DNA from 4 places in the Thalassotalea piscium genome. Region 4 is predicted to be linked to each of the others. Evidence: predicted binding sites of a transcription regulator. Region 4 holds the regulator's gene; each other region holds the start of a gene.
The links. The regulator LexA, encoded in region 4, represses DNA repair genes until DNA is damaged. The targets are predictions, from matches to a motif close to TACTGTATNNNNATACAGTA.
Positions count from the first base shown of each region.

Region 1: the regulator LexA is predicted to act here: its motif matches at 2,521-2,540, upstream of dinB (DNA polymerase IV).
Region 2: the regulator LexA is predicted to act here: its motif matches at 1,729-1,748, upstream of ruvC (crossover junction endodeoxyribonuclease RuvC).
Region 3: the regulator LexA is predicted to act here: its motif matches at 2,185-2,204, upstream of QUD79_RS01535 (DNA topoisomerase III).

Region 1 is NZ_AP027362.1:1,077,993-1,082,191, forward strand. Features, by position in the region: gene QUD79_RS04540 (FAD:protein FMN transferase) at 1-951, shown strand, start outside; gene nqrM ((Na+)-NQR maturation NqrM) at 980-1,198, shown strand; gene QUD79_RS04550 (HupE/UreJ family protein) at 1,285-2,403, opposite strand; gene dinB (DNA polymerase IV) at 2,560-3,630, shown strand.
Region 2 is NZ_AP027362.1:2,458,000-2,462,198, reverse strand. Features, by position in the region: gene aspS (aspartate--tRNA ligase) at 1-1,700, shown strand, start outside; gene ruvC (crossover junction endodeoxyribonuclease RuvC) at 1,961-2,488, shown strand; gene ruvA (Holliday junction branch migration protein RuvA) at 2,572-3,189, shown strand; gene ruvB (Holliday junction branch migration DNA helicase RuvB) at 3,223-4,199, shown strand, end outside.
Region 3 is NZ_AP027362.1:380,616-384,814, reverse strand. Features, by position in the region: gene QUD79_RS01550 (hypothetical protein) at 325-594, shown strand; gene QUD79_RS01545 (NnrS family protein) at 581-1,777, shown strand; gene QUD79_RS01540 (CCGSCS motif protein) at 1,857-2,021, shown strand; gene QUD79_RS01535 (DNA topoisomerase III) at 2,247-4,169, shown strand.
Region 4 is NZ_AP027362.1:3,671,567-3,675,765, reverse strand. Features, by position in the region: gene QUD79_RS16405 (PEP-CTERM sorting domain-containing protein) at 1-541, opposite strand, end outside; gene QUD79_RS16400 (hypothetical protein) at 769-1,041, opposite strand; gene QUD79_RS16395 (hypothetical protein) at 1,056-1,190, opposite strand; gene lexA (transcriptional repressor LexA) at 1,511-2,134, shown strand; gene coxB (cytochrome c oxidase subunit II) at 2,692-4,194, shown strand.

The sequences.
Region 1 (4,199 bases), 1.3 Mb from region 4:
AATACGACGAAGCAGGAGGTGTTGCTGCATGGTAAAACTATGGGGACGACTTACAATATTAAAGTGATTGTCGATCATAATTCAGTCGACACAAAATACTTACAGCAGCATATTGATAAGTCGCTAAAACAACTAAATCAAGAAATGTCTACTTATATAGCTGATTCTGAGCTTTCACGATTTAATTCATCAACATCCTTAGAGCCTGTTGAAATATCAAAAGGGCTAGCTCGTGTTATAAGCGAAGCTTTCCGTATTGGTAAAATAAGTGGTGGTAAGCTTGATGTAACGGTCGGCCCTTTAGTTAACCTTTGGGGGTTTGGTCCAGAATATCGTCCAGAAACTGTACCATCAGATGACGAAATAGCAGAAGCTCGCTTACGTGTAGGGTTAGAAAAATTATCGTTAGAAGGTAATTTATTGAGTAAATCAAGTCCAGACTTATACGTTGACCTTTCTACTATTGCTAAAGGCTACGGTGTTGATATTGTTGCTGAGTTAATTGAACAAAATGGTATTAATGATTACTTGGTAGAAATAGGCGGAGAGATGCGCTTAAAAGGCTTTAAGCACACCGGAGAGCTTTGGCATGTTGCGATTGAGAAACCCGTAAGTACAGATCGTGTTGTACAGCAAATTATTGTGCCTAAAAATAATGCGGTAGCGACATCTGGTGACTACCGTAATTATTATGAAGTTGATGGTAAACGATTCTCCCACATTATAGATCCTGACACTGGGAAGCCTATTAACCATAAACTGGTTTCTATTACCGTTATTCACCCTTCCTCGATGACTGCAGACGGTTTATCTACTGCGATGATGGTAATGGGTGAAGAAAAAGCACTCGCTTTTGCAGAGCAGCATGAGCTAGCCGTTTATATGATCTTGAAAACAGAAAGTGGCTTTGTTGAACAAAGCACTGTAAAATTCATGCAGTACTTAAAGTAATTGTCGGTATTTAATATAAAGGTTTAAGATGACTATTTTCTTATTAACACTAGGTTTTTTCTTAGTGATCGCAGTTGCAATGGCAATTGGCTATATTATTCAAAATAAAACGCTTGCAGGTAGTTGTGGTGGTTTAGGCTCATTAGGCATAGAAAAAGCCTGTGACTGCGATAACCCTTGCGAAAAACGTCAAGAAAGAGAGCGTTTAGCGGCTGAGAAAGAACGAATAAGTATTAAAAATATTTAACCCTAGCGTTTGTGGGTAAACTTATAAATATAAAGCCGCTAACTAGCGGCTTTATTAATTGTGCAAATTAATATAAATAATAACAGCTAAATAATGCGTTCAATAAACCAATATAAACCAACGATAGCGATTAATAAACTTAATGGCAAAACGATACGTTTATGATACCAGTCTTTTTTATAAAACCAGCCAAGTAAGGCAAAAGCGACAAGTACAACGCTAAGCTGTCCTATTTCAACACCAATATTAAAGGCAACTAAGCTAGTAACAAACTGCTCTTTTTGTAAGCCAAGTGCTAGTAATACAGAAGCAAAGCCAAGACCGTGTAATAGCCCAAAAGCAAAAATTAAAGGTAAACGCCATCGACTTATTTGTTGCTGATAAATATTTTCAACGGCCACGTAAGCGATAGATAAGGCAATTAAAGGCTCAACAATATTGCTTGGTAGATTAATGACATTGTAAATGCCTAAAGCCAAGGTAATGGTATGAGCAAGGGTAAACACACTTATTTGCCAAAGTAGTGTTGAGGTTTTTCGTGCTAATAAAAAAAGTGCTAATACAAAGAGAATATGATCTAAGCCTTTAGGCACAATGTGAACATAGCCTTGATACAAATATTGCATAAAAGTCTCTAACCTATTTATCTTTATAGCATTATTAGCTATATCGTTTATTGCTATTTTCGCACTAAGGCTATTCATCGTTACAAGATCCTTACTGGGCTTAGCAACAGTGAGTACAACATTACCTAATTCAGGTGCAAAACGAACAGCTAGGTGCTTAGTTGCAGGAGGTATAGTGCCTGTTGAAGATAGTGAAAAAGTATAAGTATTATATGCTGTTAACATTGATTTAAACTCGGCCACGCTAAGGCCTGAGAATACATTTAAAGCCATTTTATTATCATCAAAGTAAATGTAACTATTTTGTTGAATTGACTGTCTAATTTTATCAAGTAATCGCTTTAACTCTATTAACGATAATGCTGAAAGTTTATTGATTAGCGCTGCATCGCTCCCTTGGTAATTGAGCGTGTCTTTTGCCAGATGAAAGGTATCTACCTCAATGATTAACTGGTATTGATGATCTGGCAGGATATTCAGTTGGGCATTTATGTTGTCTAGTGTATGAGCTTGTAAATTAACGGTAACTAATACCAATAATAAATATAACCAACGAAATAAATAATAATTTTTAAACATAAGAGTTAAGCTCGTTTGGATCTGTTGAACTTTGTGTTTAGAGGCTAATACAAATTAACTGATCGCACGAGTAAAGTGAAGTTATCTTTAGCATTGATCTTTGTAATTATAAAGGTAAACTGTATTTATATACAGTTTATTTCCGTTGCTATTATTATGAGTGCATTACGTAAAATAATACATGTAGATATGGATGCTTTTTATGTTTCTGTTGAAATTAGAGATAAGCCTGAATTAGCACAAAAACCAGTCGCAGTTGGGGGTAAAGCTAACTCGAGAGGGGTATTGTCTACCTGTAACTATATCGCACGAAAATATGGTGTTCGTTCAGCTATGCCCAACAGTGTGGCATTGAGAAAGTGCCCTGATCTTATTATTTTACCTGGGCGCATGGAAGTATATAAGTCTATAAGCGCCCAGCTCCGATCTATTTTCTTAAGATATACTGATAAGATAGAGCCTCTTTCTCTTGATGAAGCTTATCTTGATGTAACTCATTGCACGTTATTTAATGGTTCTGCAACCTTAATTGCTCAAGATATTAGGCATTCTATATTTACTGAGCTTAACTTAACCGCTTCGGCAGGTATTGCTCCAGTTAAGTTTTTGGCTAAGGTTGCTTCTGATCTAAATAAGCCAAATGGTCAGTTTGTTATTACACCTAACGACATTTCCGATTTTATTAAAAATATGCCACTGAACAAAATACCGGGTGTAGGAAAAGTTACTTTTGAAAAGCTCAAAGCTAATGGCTTTGAGACAGGTAAAGATATCATTAAAGCGCAAGAGCACGTATTAGTAAGCCAGTTTGGAAGACTAGGAGTGTCGTTATGGCAAAAGTGCCATGGTATTGATAATCGAGAAGTAGAGGTAACAAGAGTACGAAAATCGGTAGGGGTAGAGCGTACCTTTGCACAAGATGTTTGTGACTTTGAACAGTTAAGTCAATTTATGCATACAACATTAATACCTGAACTTAAAAGGCGCGCAAATGGTTATATTAATACAAGAGAAATTAGTAAATTAGGTGTAAAAGTAAAGTTTAAAGACTTTCAGCAAACCACCAAAGAATTTAAATTTCAACATTATGATAGCGACATTTTTACGGCGTTATTGAAAGAAGCGATTAGTAGAGGTAATGGCAAAGCAGTTAGGCTTTTAGGGGTTCATATTGGTTTGGGCGATGAAACTAAAGAGCTACAGCAAATAGCGTTTGAACTTGGCTAATAACATCACTTGAGTGTTATGCCGTCAGAAATAATAGGGTTGCTAATCTTTTGTAGTTCGGTATTTTTGCCGTCAAATGTCATGGTTGTTGAAAGTCTGAGTTACAAAACATCTTTGATGGGCTAAAGCCCAACCTACAAAGTAAGTATATTGTAGGTCGGCGTTTACGCCGTCAAAACAAAACATGCTTATCAATCAACTTAACATATCGTAATACTTGATGGGCTTATGGGCAATTACTCCTGCATTACCGTACTACCGTCATCTTTGATGGGCTAAAGCCCAACCTACAAAAATAGTTCTTCTAAAAACTGTAGGTCGGCGTTTACGCCGTCAAAACAAAACATGCTTATCAATCAACTTAACATACCGTAATACTTGATGGGCTTATGGGCAATTACTCCTGCATTACCGTACTACCGTCATCTTTGATGGGCTAAAGCCCAACCTACAAAAATAGTTCTTCTAAAAACTGTAGGTCGGCGTTTACGCCGTCAAAACAAAACATGCTTATCAATCAACTTAACATACCGTAATACTTGATGGGCTTATCGACAATTGCTCCTGCA
Region 2 (4,199 bases), 1.2 Mb from region 4:
GGGTTAACCGTCGTCGTGACTTAGGTGCAGTGATCTTTTTAGATTTACGCGACCGAGAAGGGATAGTACAAGTAGTATATGATCCAGACTTACCAGATGTAATTACTAAAGCAAACGCTTTACGTAATGAGTTTTGTGTACAGGTTCGCGGCAAAGTAAGAGCTCGCCCAGAAGGCCAAGTTAATAAAGACATGAAAACAGGTGCGATTGAAGTGCTTGGATTAGACCTTGTTATTTTAAATAGATCGGCGCCTTTGCCTCTTGATAGCAACCAAATAAACTCTGAAGAGCAACGTTTAAAATATCGCTATTTAGATTTGCGTCGTGCTGAAATGACTGAACGTTTACGCTTTCGTGCGAAAGTAACTTCGGCGGTACGCTCATCGTTAGAAAAACAAGGCTTTTTAGATATTGAAACGCCAATTTTAACAGCTGCGACCCCTGAAGGCGCGCGCGATTATTTAGTGCCAAGCCGTACCCATAAAGGTCAATTTTTTGCTCTACCTCAATCGCCGCAACTGTTTAAGCAGTTACTGATGATGTCAGGGATGGAACGTTATTATCAGATCGTAAAATGTTTCCGTGATGAAGATTTACGTGCCGATCGTCAACCTGAATTTACCCAAATTGATATTGAAACCTCATTCATGAGCTCTGATCAAGTAATGGAAGTTACTGAAACCATGATCCGTGAATTATTTCAACAGTTACTTAATGTAGATTTAGGTGAGTTTCCACGTATGCCGTATTCAGAAGCCATGACACGCTTTGGCTCTGATAAGCCTGATCTACGTAATCCATTAGAAATTGTTGATGTTGCTGATATTCTAAAAGATGTTGAATTTAAAGTATTCTCTGGTCCTGCAAATGATGCAAAAGGGCGAGTTTCAGTTATTTGTGTCCCTGGTGGCGCGGCTAAGTTTTCACGCAAAAATCTAGACGATTTAACCAAATTTGTTGGAATTTACGGCGCTAAAGGTATGCCGTGGCTTAAAGTTAATGACAGAGATGCTGGACTTGAAGGCTTGCAATCGCCGATTTTAAAGTTTTTAACTGAAGAATCAGTCAATGCATTACTTGAACGTGCTAATGCTAACACAGGAGATATTATCTTCTTCGGTTCAGATACCTACAACGTGGTAACTGAATCATTAGGTGCATTGCGCCTTAAATTAGGAGAAGACTTAGACCTACTTCAGGGAGAGTGGAAGCCATTATGGGTTGTTGACTTCCCAATGTTTGAAGAAGTTGATGGTCAAATGCATGCGATTCATCACCCGTTTACTGCGCCAACTAATCTAACAGCGCAAGAGTTAGAAGCTAACCCTGTAGGTGCGTTGTCTGATGCATACGACATGGTATTGAACGGTTGTGAATTAGGTGGTGGTTCAGTTCGTATTCATAAGCAAGATATGCAAGCAGCTGTGTTTAGAATACTCGGTATTAGCGATGAAGAAGCGCAAGAAAAATTTGGTTTCTTACTTGAAGCTTTACAATATGGTGCGCCGCCGCATGCTGGTTTAGCATTTGGTTTAGACCGTTTAGTGATGCTAATGACAGGAGCGAGTTCAATTCGTGACGTTATGGCATTCCCTAAAACAACTACGGCAGCTTGCCCGTTAACTAATGCTCCAGGTAAAGCAAATCCTGCTCAACTGGCTGAATTAGGTATACAAACGGTAGCTAAAGAACAAAAGTAGTTATAGTTTAATGAAGATAATGCAGTTAAAGTGTATGCTTTAACTGCATTTTTTATGTCATTTTTACGTATCATACCAGTTTCATTAATTAAGTGATCTATTTTATACGCAGTGAAAACAGTCAAATACAAGGCATTTATTTTCATAACTAGTTGTTCTAATTATAAAATAAATAACGCAGTAGTTGATTGCTTTAACCAGTAGAAATGATCAAATAATTAGTGAGATTGGTATCAAACCATATGTAATTAAGGGTAACTTTGAGTATTATTTTAGGGATAGATCCCGGTTCTCGCTTAACCGGTTACGGGGTGATAGCGCAACAAGGTAGAAAGTTTACCTACCTTGGTAGCGGCTGTATTAAAGCAATTGCCTCAGGTGACGACCTAGCTGGCCGTTTGCAAACAATTTTTGCTGGTGTGTCAGAAATTATAATGCAATTTAACCCCAACATGTTTGCTATTGAGCAGGTATTTATGGCAAAAAATCCCGATTCTGCCTTAAAGTTAGGGCAAGCACGTGGCGCAGCTATTGTAGCAGCCACAAATGCAAAACTTATTGTTGCAGAGTATTCAGCAAGGCAAATAAAAAAATCAGTTGTTGGTACGGGTGCTGCAGACAAAGCACAGGTACAACACATGGTTAAAACTATTTTAAAACTACCCGCTACACCACAAGCCGATGCCGCAGATGCTTTAGCCGTAGCCCTTTGCCATGCGCATAGTTATGACTCTTTAGTTAAAATGTCAGGGCAGGTGAAAAAAACAGTGCGTGGTCGATTACGTTAAAATAAAGCCATGTACAATTCTACTTTACTGTATATTTATCTAGTGTTATCTTAAGCCTATTATTTTGCAAAGAGTTTGTTGTTTTGATTGGTCGTTTACGTGGATTACTGGTTGAGAAAATAGCCCCAGAGATATTAATTGAATGTAATGGCGTTGGTTATGAAGTGACTATGCCAATGACAAGTATTTACGCTTTGCCTGAGCTTAACCAAGAAGCAATAATATTTACCCATTTTGTTGTTAGGGAAGATGCCCAATTACTTTATGGTTTTGCTAATAAAACAGAGCGTAAGCTATTTAGGTTACTAATTAAGGTAAATGGCGTTGGTCCTAAATTAGGTTTAGCCATATTGTCTGGTATGTCAGCAGAGCAGTTTGTAAGTTGTGTGGTTCATGATGACTTAACCACTATTGTTAAAATTCCTGGTGTTGGCAAAAAAACAGCAGAACGATTATTAATTGAAATGCGCGATCGCATAAAAGACTGGCATACCGATGAAAGTGTTTCAACGTTTACGCTTAACTCTTCAAGCGCTAATTCACAACCGGTATTGACCAATAACATTAAAGGTGATGCGATTAACGCCTTGATCTCTTTAGGGTACAATCAGTCACAAGCTGATAAAGCGATTAGGGCTGTTTTTCAAGCAGGTATGGACAGTGAAGACTTGATCCGTGATGCACTAAAGTCAATGCTTTAATAGTATGTTTACTAAAAGGTTTAATTAATAATTATGATTGAAGCTGATCGTTTGATCCAACCTGTGGCGACCATCGAAGATGAAAGTGTTGACCGTGCCATTCGTCCTAAAATGTTGTCTGATTATACAGGGCAAGATCATGTAAAGTCACAAATGGAAATCTTTATTCAAGCGGCAAGGCAACGCAGTGAACCATTAGATCATTTATTGATATTCGGTCCTCCTGGGCTAGGTAAAACGACATTGGCGAATATTGTTGCCAATGAGATGGGTGTAAGCATTAGAACTACTTCGGGCCCAGTTTTAGAAAAGGCTGGAGACTTAGCTGCGTTATTAACGAACTTAGAAGAAAATGATGTGCTTTTTATTGATGAAATACATCGGTTAAGCCCTGTAGTTGAAGAAATATTATACCCGGCGATGGAAGATTACCAATTAGATATTATGATCGGTGAAGGGCCTGCTGCACGCTCAATAAAACTTGATTTACCCCCATTTACTCTGATCGGAGCAACTACAAGGGCTGGTGCTTTAACTTCTCCGTTGCGTGACCGCTTTGGTATAGTTCAGCGTTTAGAATTTTATAATAGTAAAGACTTAACAGATATCGTTAATCGTTCAGCACACTTTCTTAATTTAACTATTGATGATCAAGGTGCATTTGAAATAGCTAAGCGATCAAGAGGTACACCAAGAATAGCCAACCGTTTACTACGCAGAGTGAGAGACTTTGCAGATGTAAAAACACAAGGAGTAGTTAATCAGGGCACTGCAGCTGATGCTTTACGTATGCTTGAAGTTGATAATGAAGGCTTTGACATTATGGATAGAAAACTATTAACCGCCATAATCGACAAGTTTATGGGAGGTCCTGTTGGCTTAGATAACGTTGCCGCTGCTATTGGTGAAGAGCGCGAAACAATTGAAGACGTACTTGAACCTTTTTTAATTCAGCAAGGCTTTTTACAACGAACACCACGAGGGCGTATTGTTACCGATAAAGCTTACTT
Region 3 (4,199 bases), 610 kb from region 4:
CATAAAATATAAAATTTGAAAGTCAGATATTTTTATAAAACTGTAGCCCAAATAACTTTCTCTAGCCGCTATCCGTGTCATTTAGACATTAAAATAAAGTCAAAATGACACCTTTTAGTTATAACTACTCATCCAAAAAACAATAAGTCACTGATAATTAAGTGTAAATTATTCTGGCATGCTTTGTGTATTGTTACTATAAAGTAGAAATTCTTATGAGTTTTGATGTTATTTCTAACCCTTTAAGGCCAATTATCGATGCGAATCTTCAAAGCAAGCCTAGCGCTAATTAACACTTTATTTTCTCTGTTAGCGGAGTAAACAATGCTTAAACCTATGCCTTTACTCAATCAAGTAATCCATTATGGTCGCTACCTGTTAATTTTCTCGTTTATCGGGTTTATTAGTTGCTTACTGATTAGTTATCCATACGCAGAGTATTTTTCTATTGGGGTACAAGTCAGTGCACATATTTTAACAATTGTTTTAGCTGGCATATTTAAATTAACTGTTGTTGCTTTAATGGCAGCTACAAAAGAATTGAACGCTGACAGTGCCAGCACAAAAGCTAAGGATGTTTATGCTACAGCCTGAAGTGTTAAGCAAAGAATTATCAATTATGCCTTTTTTTAGACTAGCATTTAGGCCATTTTTCTTATTACCTGTATTGCTTTCGATACTCTCATTAATTGTTTGGCTAGCTGTTATTAATGGCGCTATAACATGGAAGGGAGGTATCGCAGTTAATAACTGGCACGGTCATGAGATGGTATTCGGCTTTGCCGCTAGTATTGTTATTGGTTTTTTACTGACTGCAGCACAAACATGGACAGGGGTTCGAAGCATACATGGCTGGAATTTAGCCCTTTTAGTGTTATGTTGGCTGGTTGCACGTATTGCTTTTATCAGTAACTCACCTGCAATATTGATAATAGGAATGATAGCCCAATTAATATGGTGGGCTGTTTCTGTTGCCTACCTCAGCTATATGCTTATTAAGTCAAACAATGGTCGTAATCTAGTTTTTATTCCATTGTTACTACTATTAGCAACGTTAAACGCAACAATGCTATATGCTAGCATTACTTACAATATTTCTTTTGCAAGCCACTTAGCTTATCTAGCCGTACTTATGATCACAGCTGTTGTTACTATTTTAGGTGGTCGAGTCATTCCATTCTTTACAACTCGCGCCTTAAACTTACCCGCAATAAATGCAAAGCTTTTTTTAGAACGATTTATGGCCATTGTAATGGCATTAACCATTGCATGTTTTGCACTAAGTTACTGGTTTAATCTTTCGGTTGTATTACCGGTATTATTTTTAATTGCAGGAGCTTGCCAAATTGCCCGTATGGCGAACTGGCGAACTTTATCAACCCTAAAAACACCATTGTTATGGTCATTACATTTTGCCTATTTAAACATGGGCATTGGCTATGTAGCCTTAGGTAGCAGCTATTATTTTAATGTGATCAGTTTCTCCGCAGCCCTGCATATTATTACCGTAGGTACAATAGGTACTATGACACTAGCCATGATGTCGCGCGTATCGTTAGGCCATACGGCTAGATCATTACAAAGTAATGGATGGGTTAACCTCTCATTTGCTGTGCTGTTAATTGCCACCTTACTACGCTTTATTTTACCATTATTTAATTTGTCATCTTTAGGCTACTTGCTTGCTGGTATCGGCTGGGCATTGGGCTTTGGAATATTCCTTATTTATTACACACCTATTTTACTTAAGGCACGAACCGATGGCCGAAGTGGTTAACCAACAACTAATCAATTTCAGTCATCATCGCTGAAGACTGAATAACATAAATATTTAACATCAAAAAAGAGGATACATTATGTTTAGCTTTTTAAACCCAACAAAGACTAAAAAAGAATTAGCACCAGAGCAATTCACACCAAGCGATGCAGAGCATAAACAAGCCGTTGAACAAAAAGTTGAAAAAGAAAAGCCCGTTCACGGTGAAGATGGCGTTTGTTGCGGTGGTTGTGGCGGACAATAACTCAAAAGTAGTTATCTCAATTACTGCCAGCGGTAGGGTCTGATTATGGGGAGCAACCACACGAAACAGACGCCGCCCTGTATAAGTACCAAACAAACTGTTGCAAAAACAACTGTTAAAGATCAACAGGCTCTAGTATTGATTCATTAGTTTTGCTGCTTTGAACTGGATATATAAACAGTGTTTGGTTAAACTAGTCATTAGTTTAACCAATTAGCGCTTTACATGAATTTATATATTGCTGAAAAGCCCAGTTTAGGGCGTGCTATTGCCGATGCACTGCCTAAGCCTCACAAGAAGCAACAAGGCTATATTGAAGTTGGCAACGGTGATATTGTTACTTGGTGCATAGGCCATATTCTCGAGCAAGTTGAGCCTGATGCATATGATCCAAAGTATAAAAAATGGCAACTTGACCATCTACCTATCATTCCAGAACAATGGCAACTCAAGCCTAAATACAAAACTAAAGGGCAACTTGCTGTTATTCGCACACTGGTAAAAAAAGCAACGCGCTTAATTCATGCTGGTGACCCAGACCGTGAAGGACAACTGTTAATTGATGAAGTCATCGACTATCTCAAAGTAAGTGCTGCTAAAAAGAAAAGTGCTCAGCGCTTATTAGTAAGCGATTTAAACGTGTCTGCCGTGCAAAGATCGTTAAAACAGCTTAAATCTAACCAAGCGTTTATCCCACTTTCAATTTCGGCATTAGCTCGCAGCCGAGCTGATTGGTTATACGGCATTAACCTAACCAGAGCGTATACGTTACAAGGCGCAAAAGTAGGTTATCAGGGGGTCTTATCTGTAGGCCGTGTACAAACACCTATTTTAGGTTTAGTCGTAGCGCGCGATCTAGAAATTGAAAACTTTGTTGCTAAACCTTTTTATCAAGTGAGTGCCGATATCGTCACCCCAAATAATGAAACGTTTACCGCTCTGTGGCAACCAAGTGAAGCTTGTCAACCTTATATGGACGAAGAAGGACGCGTATTGTTGCAGAGCCTAGCTGAAAATGTAATCAAACGCGTAACCGATCAGCCTGCCCATGTAGTAGAAACAAAAAATGAGGAAAAAAAGCAACAACCGCCGCTACCATTTAACTTATCTACACTACAAATAGAAGCAGCGAAACAGTTTTCTATGAATGCAAAATTAGTGCTCGATGTTTGTCAGGCATTGTATGAGAAGCATAAATTAATTACCTACCCTCGTTCGGACTGCCGTTACCTACCTAATGATCAACACCAACAAGCACAAGGCATTATAAATCATATTGCGAGTTCCAATTCACCATTAGCAGAAGGTGCCAGTAATGCTAATGCTCAATTAAAAAGCTTTGCGTGGAACGACAAAAAAATAACCGCTCACCATGCGATTATCCCGACAGAAAAATCGGCTAAGAACATTACCCTTAACAGTTTTGAAAGCAATGTATATCAGTTAATCTCTCGCCAATACCTTGCCCAGTTTTATCCTGTGTATCGCTATTCTCACCGAAAGATATCACTAAAAATAGCCGGCGGATTATTTAATGCTAGTGCTAATGTACCAATTCAAATTGGTTGGAAATGCTTATATAAAAAGTCGACTAATGCAGCTGCTGAGGATAGTAAGCAACAACATTTACCTGATGTTAAACAAGGTGAAACATTGCATTGCTTGAAAGGAAATTTATTAGAAAAGCTAACACAATGCCCTGCAGCATTTACCGACGCAACATTATTAGCCGCAATGACAGGCATTAACCGCTTTGTGACTGATAAAGTACTAAAGGCAGTATTAAAAGACACTGATGGCTTAGGCACTGAGGCTACACGCGCAGGCATTATTGATTTGCTGTTTAAGCGCTGCTACTTACAACGCCAAGGTAAAAAGATACATGCCACAGATGTTGGTAAAGGCTTAATAAATGCGCTACCTGAACAATGCACAAAACCTGACATGACAGCTCAATGGGAAGCTTCATTAAATGCCATAGGTGAACAAGCAACAAGCTATCAACAATTTATGACCCCCTTGAATGAGACATTAATTCAATTGATTGCTAGTGCTTCAAGCCAACTACCAACGAGCTTACAAGGAGTGAAATCGACTCAAAAGCCGGCGTATAAAAAACGCTGGAAAGCGAAGAAAAAAAGTAGTTAACATGGTTATTTTTTTGATTTTGTTTTTAGC
Region 4 (4,199 bases):
GTCGTAAACTTAAGCCTAGAACACCTAAAGCGAAAATAGCAAGTGTAGAAGGTTCAGGTACGGTAGAGACATTACCGGCTTCATAAGTACTTTGGCCGACTGTTACAGTAAGGTTTTCAATAAAATAGCCTGCAGAGTTTGTAAAGTTAGCGGCAGTATCTCCAAAAATAACATTAAAACCAAAATTACCACGTGGTGCACCTGTGCCAACACCTGCCGTAGGGCCGATTGGACCATTAAATAGCGTAATATTATTTGAAAAATCAGCAAGAGATACATTTGCGCCATCTTTTTGGAGATATTGATTCACTCTACCGCCTGTTCCAGAATCAAATAACCAATCAAAATTACTACTTGGGCCAAACTCAAAAATTTTCCATTCTAGTCGTGTTTGAAAGTTAGTGCCCATATACGCATTTTCTGAAGAAATTACCGCATAGTTTGAACCATCTGTAACCCACATATTTAAATAAGGATGATTACCTACAGCATTGGGATCAGTTGTCCAATTAGTACTAGGGTGTTGATCTTTGCTGTACATTTTTGCAGCGATGTATTTGGTGTTTATACAAGGCTGAACTTATGTAATGGGGTTGTTCCCCATAAATAAGTGAAAACGCCGTAGAAAAACCAAAGAGGCGCTGTCCTACGGATACGTTTAAACATGATTTACTTTTCGTTCTAGCTCATTTATGTAGAATACTACACTTTATTTGCTACGCCTCAATTAAATCATGTTTAATTCGTACAAAATTTGTACTCGAAAGTTCAACACGCCCTAGTAAAAGAGTTAATTTGAAAGCCGTTAAAAGCATTTGTTCCATAACCTACTTTTTGTCCGCCCCTTGGAGTTATGGCATGAAAGCCGTCACCAGCGGCATTTTCAGTGATCATTAAATCACTATCGTAGGGGGCTGATATTGTGCCATTTGCATTACGAATTTTAAATGTTTCAAAATCAATAATGGTCGCTGTAGCGCTAAGCGATAAGCTAAGGACTAGAAGGGTTAAAAGTGGTCTAAATAATTTTGCAATTATCATATTGTGCTCCAAAGTTATATTTTAAACTGTGTAATACCAGTTTCATTAGTTAAGTGATCTATTTTATACGCAGTGAAAATAGTCAAATACAAGGCCTTTATTTTCATAACTAGTTGTTCAGGACAATAATGCTGCTGCATTGTCCACATAAGCTACATCCATGTAGCGATAATTATAAAATAAATAACGCAGTAGTTGACTGTTTTAGCCAGTAGAAATCATCATATAATTAGTGAGATTGGTATAATGGGCAACCTAATACGAGGGCAAGTTACAGCGTCTTACTAAGCTATTTCTATACCAATAGGTAAACATCAATACATTCAATAGCCTATTTATTCTACTGAGAAGCAGAAATAATAAGTGTAAAGAATACTGACAAATTTAATGAGTGTTAAAAGAGCACTTGTGTTTATTAACAGTCTGTATACAATAACAGTATTACTGTGCAGAAATACAGGAAACTGTTATGACCGAGCTACGCCCTTTAACATCAAGACAACAACAGATTTTTGACTTGATTAAAGAAAAAATATCAGACACTGGTATGCCGCCAACGCGTGCTGAAATTGCTAATTTCTTTGGTTTTAAATCAGCTAATGCAGCAGAAGAACATTTAAAAGCGCTTGCTAAAAAAGGCTATATAGAGATGTTACCAGGTACGTCTCGTGGTATTCGATTAGCCGAAGAGTTTAATGAAGATGCTGGTTTGCCATTAATTGGACGAGTAGCTGCAGGCGAGCCTATTCTTGCTCAAGAGCATGTTGAAGAACACTACAAAATAGATGGTAATTTATTTCATCCTAGTGCTGATTATTTATTAAGGGTTAGCGGCGAGAGTATGAAAGATATAGGCATTTTCGATGGTGACTTACTTGCCGTTCATCAAACAACAGATGTACATAATGGCCAAGTAATTGTTGCTCGAGTTGAGAGTGATGTAACGGTTAAGCGTTTTAAGCGTGAAGGTAATATTGTTTACTTACATGCTGAAAATGCAGATTTTTCGCCAATTAAAGTTGATTTAACTACGCAGCACTTTAATGTTGAAGGTGTTGCTGTAGGTGTCATTCGCTCAGCCGACTGGATGTAACATCAGAACATACAAACCTTACTGATTTAACAGGCTTTTATATAACTAAACTTAATAAAAGCCTGCTTTTTATATGATATTCCCACCAAAAAGCCAAACATCTACATTTTATCTTTTATATTAAACAAATTTGATTAACCAGAGTGTTTTTTGTACAAAATATACACAGTGTCACTTTGTTGTTATAAAAAATAATTTTATTTGATTGTTTAAAACTCGAACAATTAATGCAGGCCATGCATAACAAGGGTTTTGTTGTTTTAGAGTTAGTACTCTATTGTTGTAAAAGACCTTTTTATAAAATCTTTGTAGATTTTTGATTTGACGTAGATCAACTTTTAAGTAATTCTAGAGTAGAAAATAACCAAAAATAATAATAAGGCGAATTTTAAGGTGATTAAAAATTCGTCAAACAATAACTACAATAAATAATAGAAACTAATGCATTAGATCTGAGTATTACTGTGTAGCACGGTTTTTAACCTGGAGAGGTGAGGAGATGTCGAGTGAAAAGACGTAACCTAGGTTGGCTGTTACTGGGCGTGTTAACCCCTAGTATGGCTTGGGCAGAAAAAAAACTAAATCTAACAGAGGGTGTTACAGATATAAGTAAAGAAGTTTATGACTTACATATGCTTGCTCTTTATATTTGTACGGTTATTGGTGTAATAGTCTTCGGCCTGATGATTTGGTCAATGATATTTCACCGTAAATCTAAAGGCTTTAAGCCAGCAACGTTCCATGAAAGCACAAAGGTCGAAGTTCTTTGGACCGTTATTCCCATAATAATCCTTATTGCTATGGCAGTTCCTGCAACAAAAACACTTATTTCAATGGAAAACAATGATGACTCGGATCTCACTATTCAGGTAACGGGTTCTCAATGGAAATGGCATTATAAGTATTTTGACCAAGACATTGAATTCTATTCCATTTTATCAACACCTAGAGCGCAATACGAAAACCAAAGCGGCGAAGTTGAAGCTAAAGGTGAGCATTATCTACTTGAGGTAGATAAACATCTAGTGATCCCTATCAATAAAAAAGTGCGCTTCTTAGTCACGTCAGACGATGTAATACATGCGTGGTGGGTGCCAGACTTTGCGGTTAAACAAGATGCTAACCCCGGCTTTATTAATGAAGCATGGGCAATAGTAAATGAACCCGGTATTTATCGCGGCCAGTGTGCTGAGCTTTGTGGTAAAGATCATGGTTTTATGCCCATAGTGGTTGAAGCAAAATCTGAAGAAGACTTTGCTGTTTGGTTAGAAGAGCAACACCAGTTGAAAGCTGATGCTAAAGCAGCTGAAGCAGCTTCACTAAATGCGTCATTGAGTAAAGATGAATTAATGCAAATTGGTGAGCAAACCTATATTGCTCATTGTGCTGCTTGTCATCAACCAACAGGTATGGGTTTACCTCCTGCTTTTCCTGCACTTAAAGGTAGTGAATTTACAACATCGGGTAGCATTGAAGATCATATAGATATTGTTGTTCATGGCCGTTCAGGTACCGGTATGCAAGGTTATGGAAAGTTACTTAGTTTGAAAGAAATTGCTGCAGTGGTTACTTATGAGCGTAATGCTTGGGGTAATGATACCGGTGATTTAATACAAGCGGCTGATGTTAAGGCATTATCAGGCAGTGATAATTCAGCCAAAGTTACTGACACAGTTGAGGAAGTTGCTAACGACTTGGAAGCCTTAGCTGCAGATAAGCCAAGTGAAGATTTAACAAAAGAATATACATTAAATGAGTTGGTTGCCATGGGTGAACGAGTATACAACACATCATGCGCGGCATGTCATCAACCCACCGGAGCTGGATTACCGCCAGCCTTTCCAAGCTTAATTGGTAGCCCAATTATAATGGGTGATGTAAGTGCTCATATTGATATGGTTTACAATGGAAGTAAGAAAAACCCAGCGATGGCTGCTTTTAAAGGGTCATTATCTAAAACTGATATTGCTGCAGTAATTACTTTTGAGCGTAATGCTTGGGGTAATAATACCGGTGATGTTGTACAACCCGCAGACATTGATGCTGCAAGTGCTAAGTAGGAGGA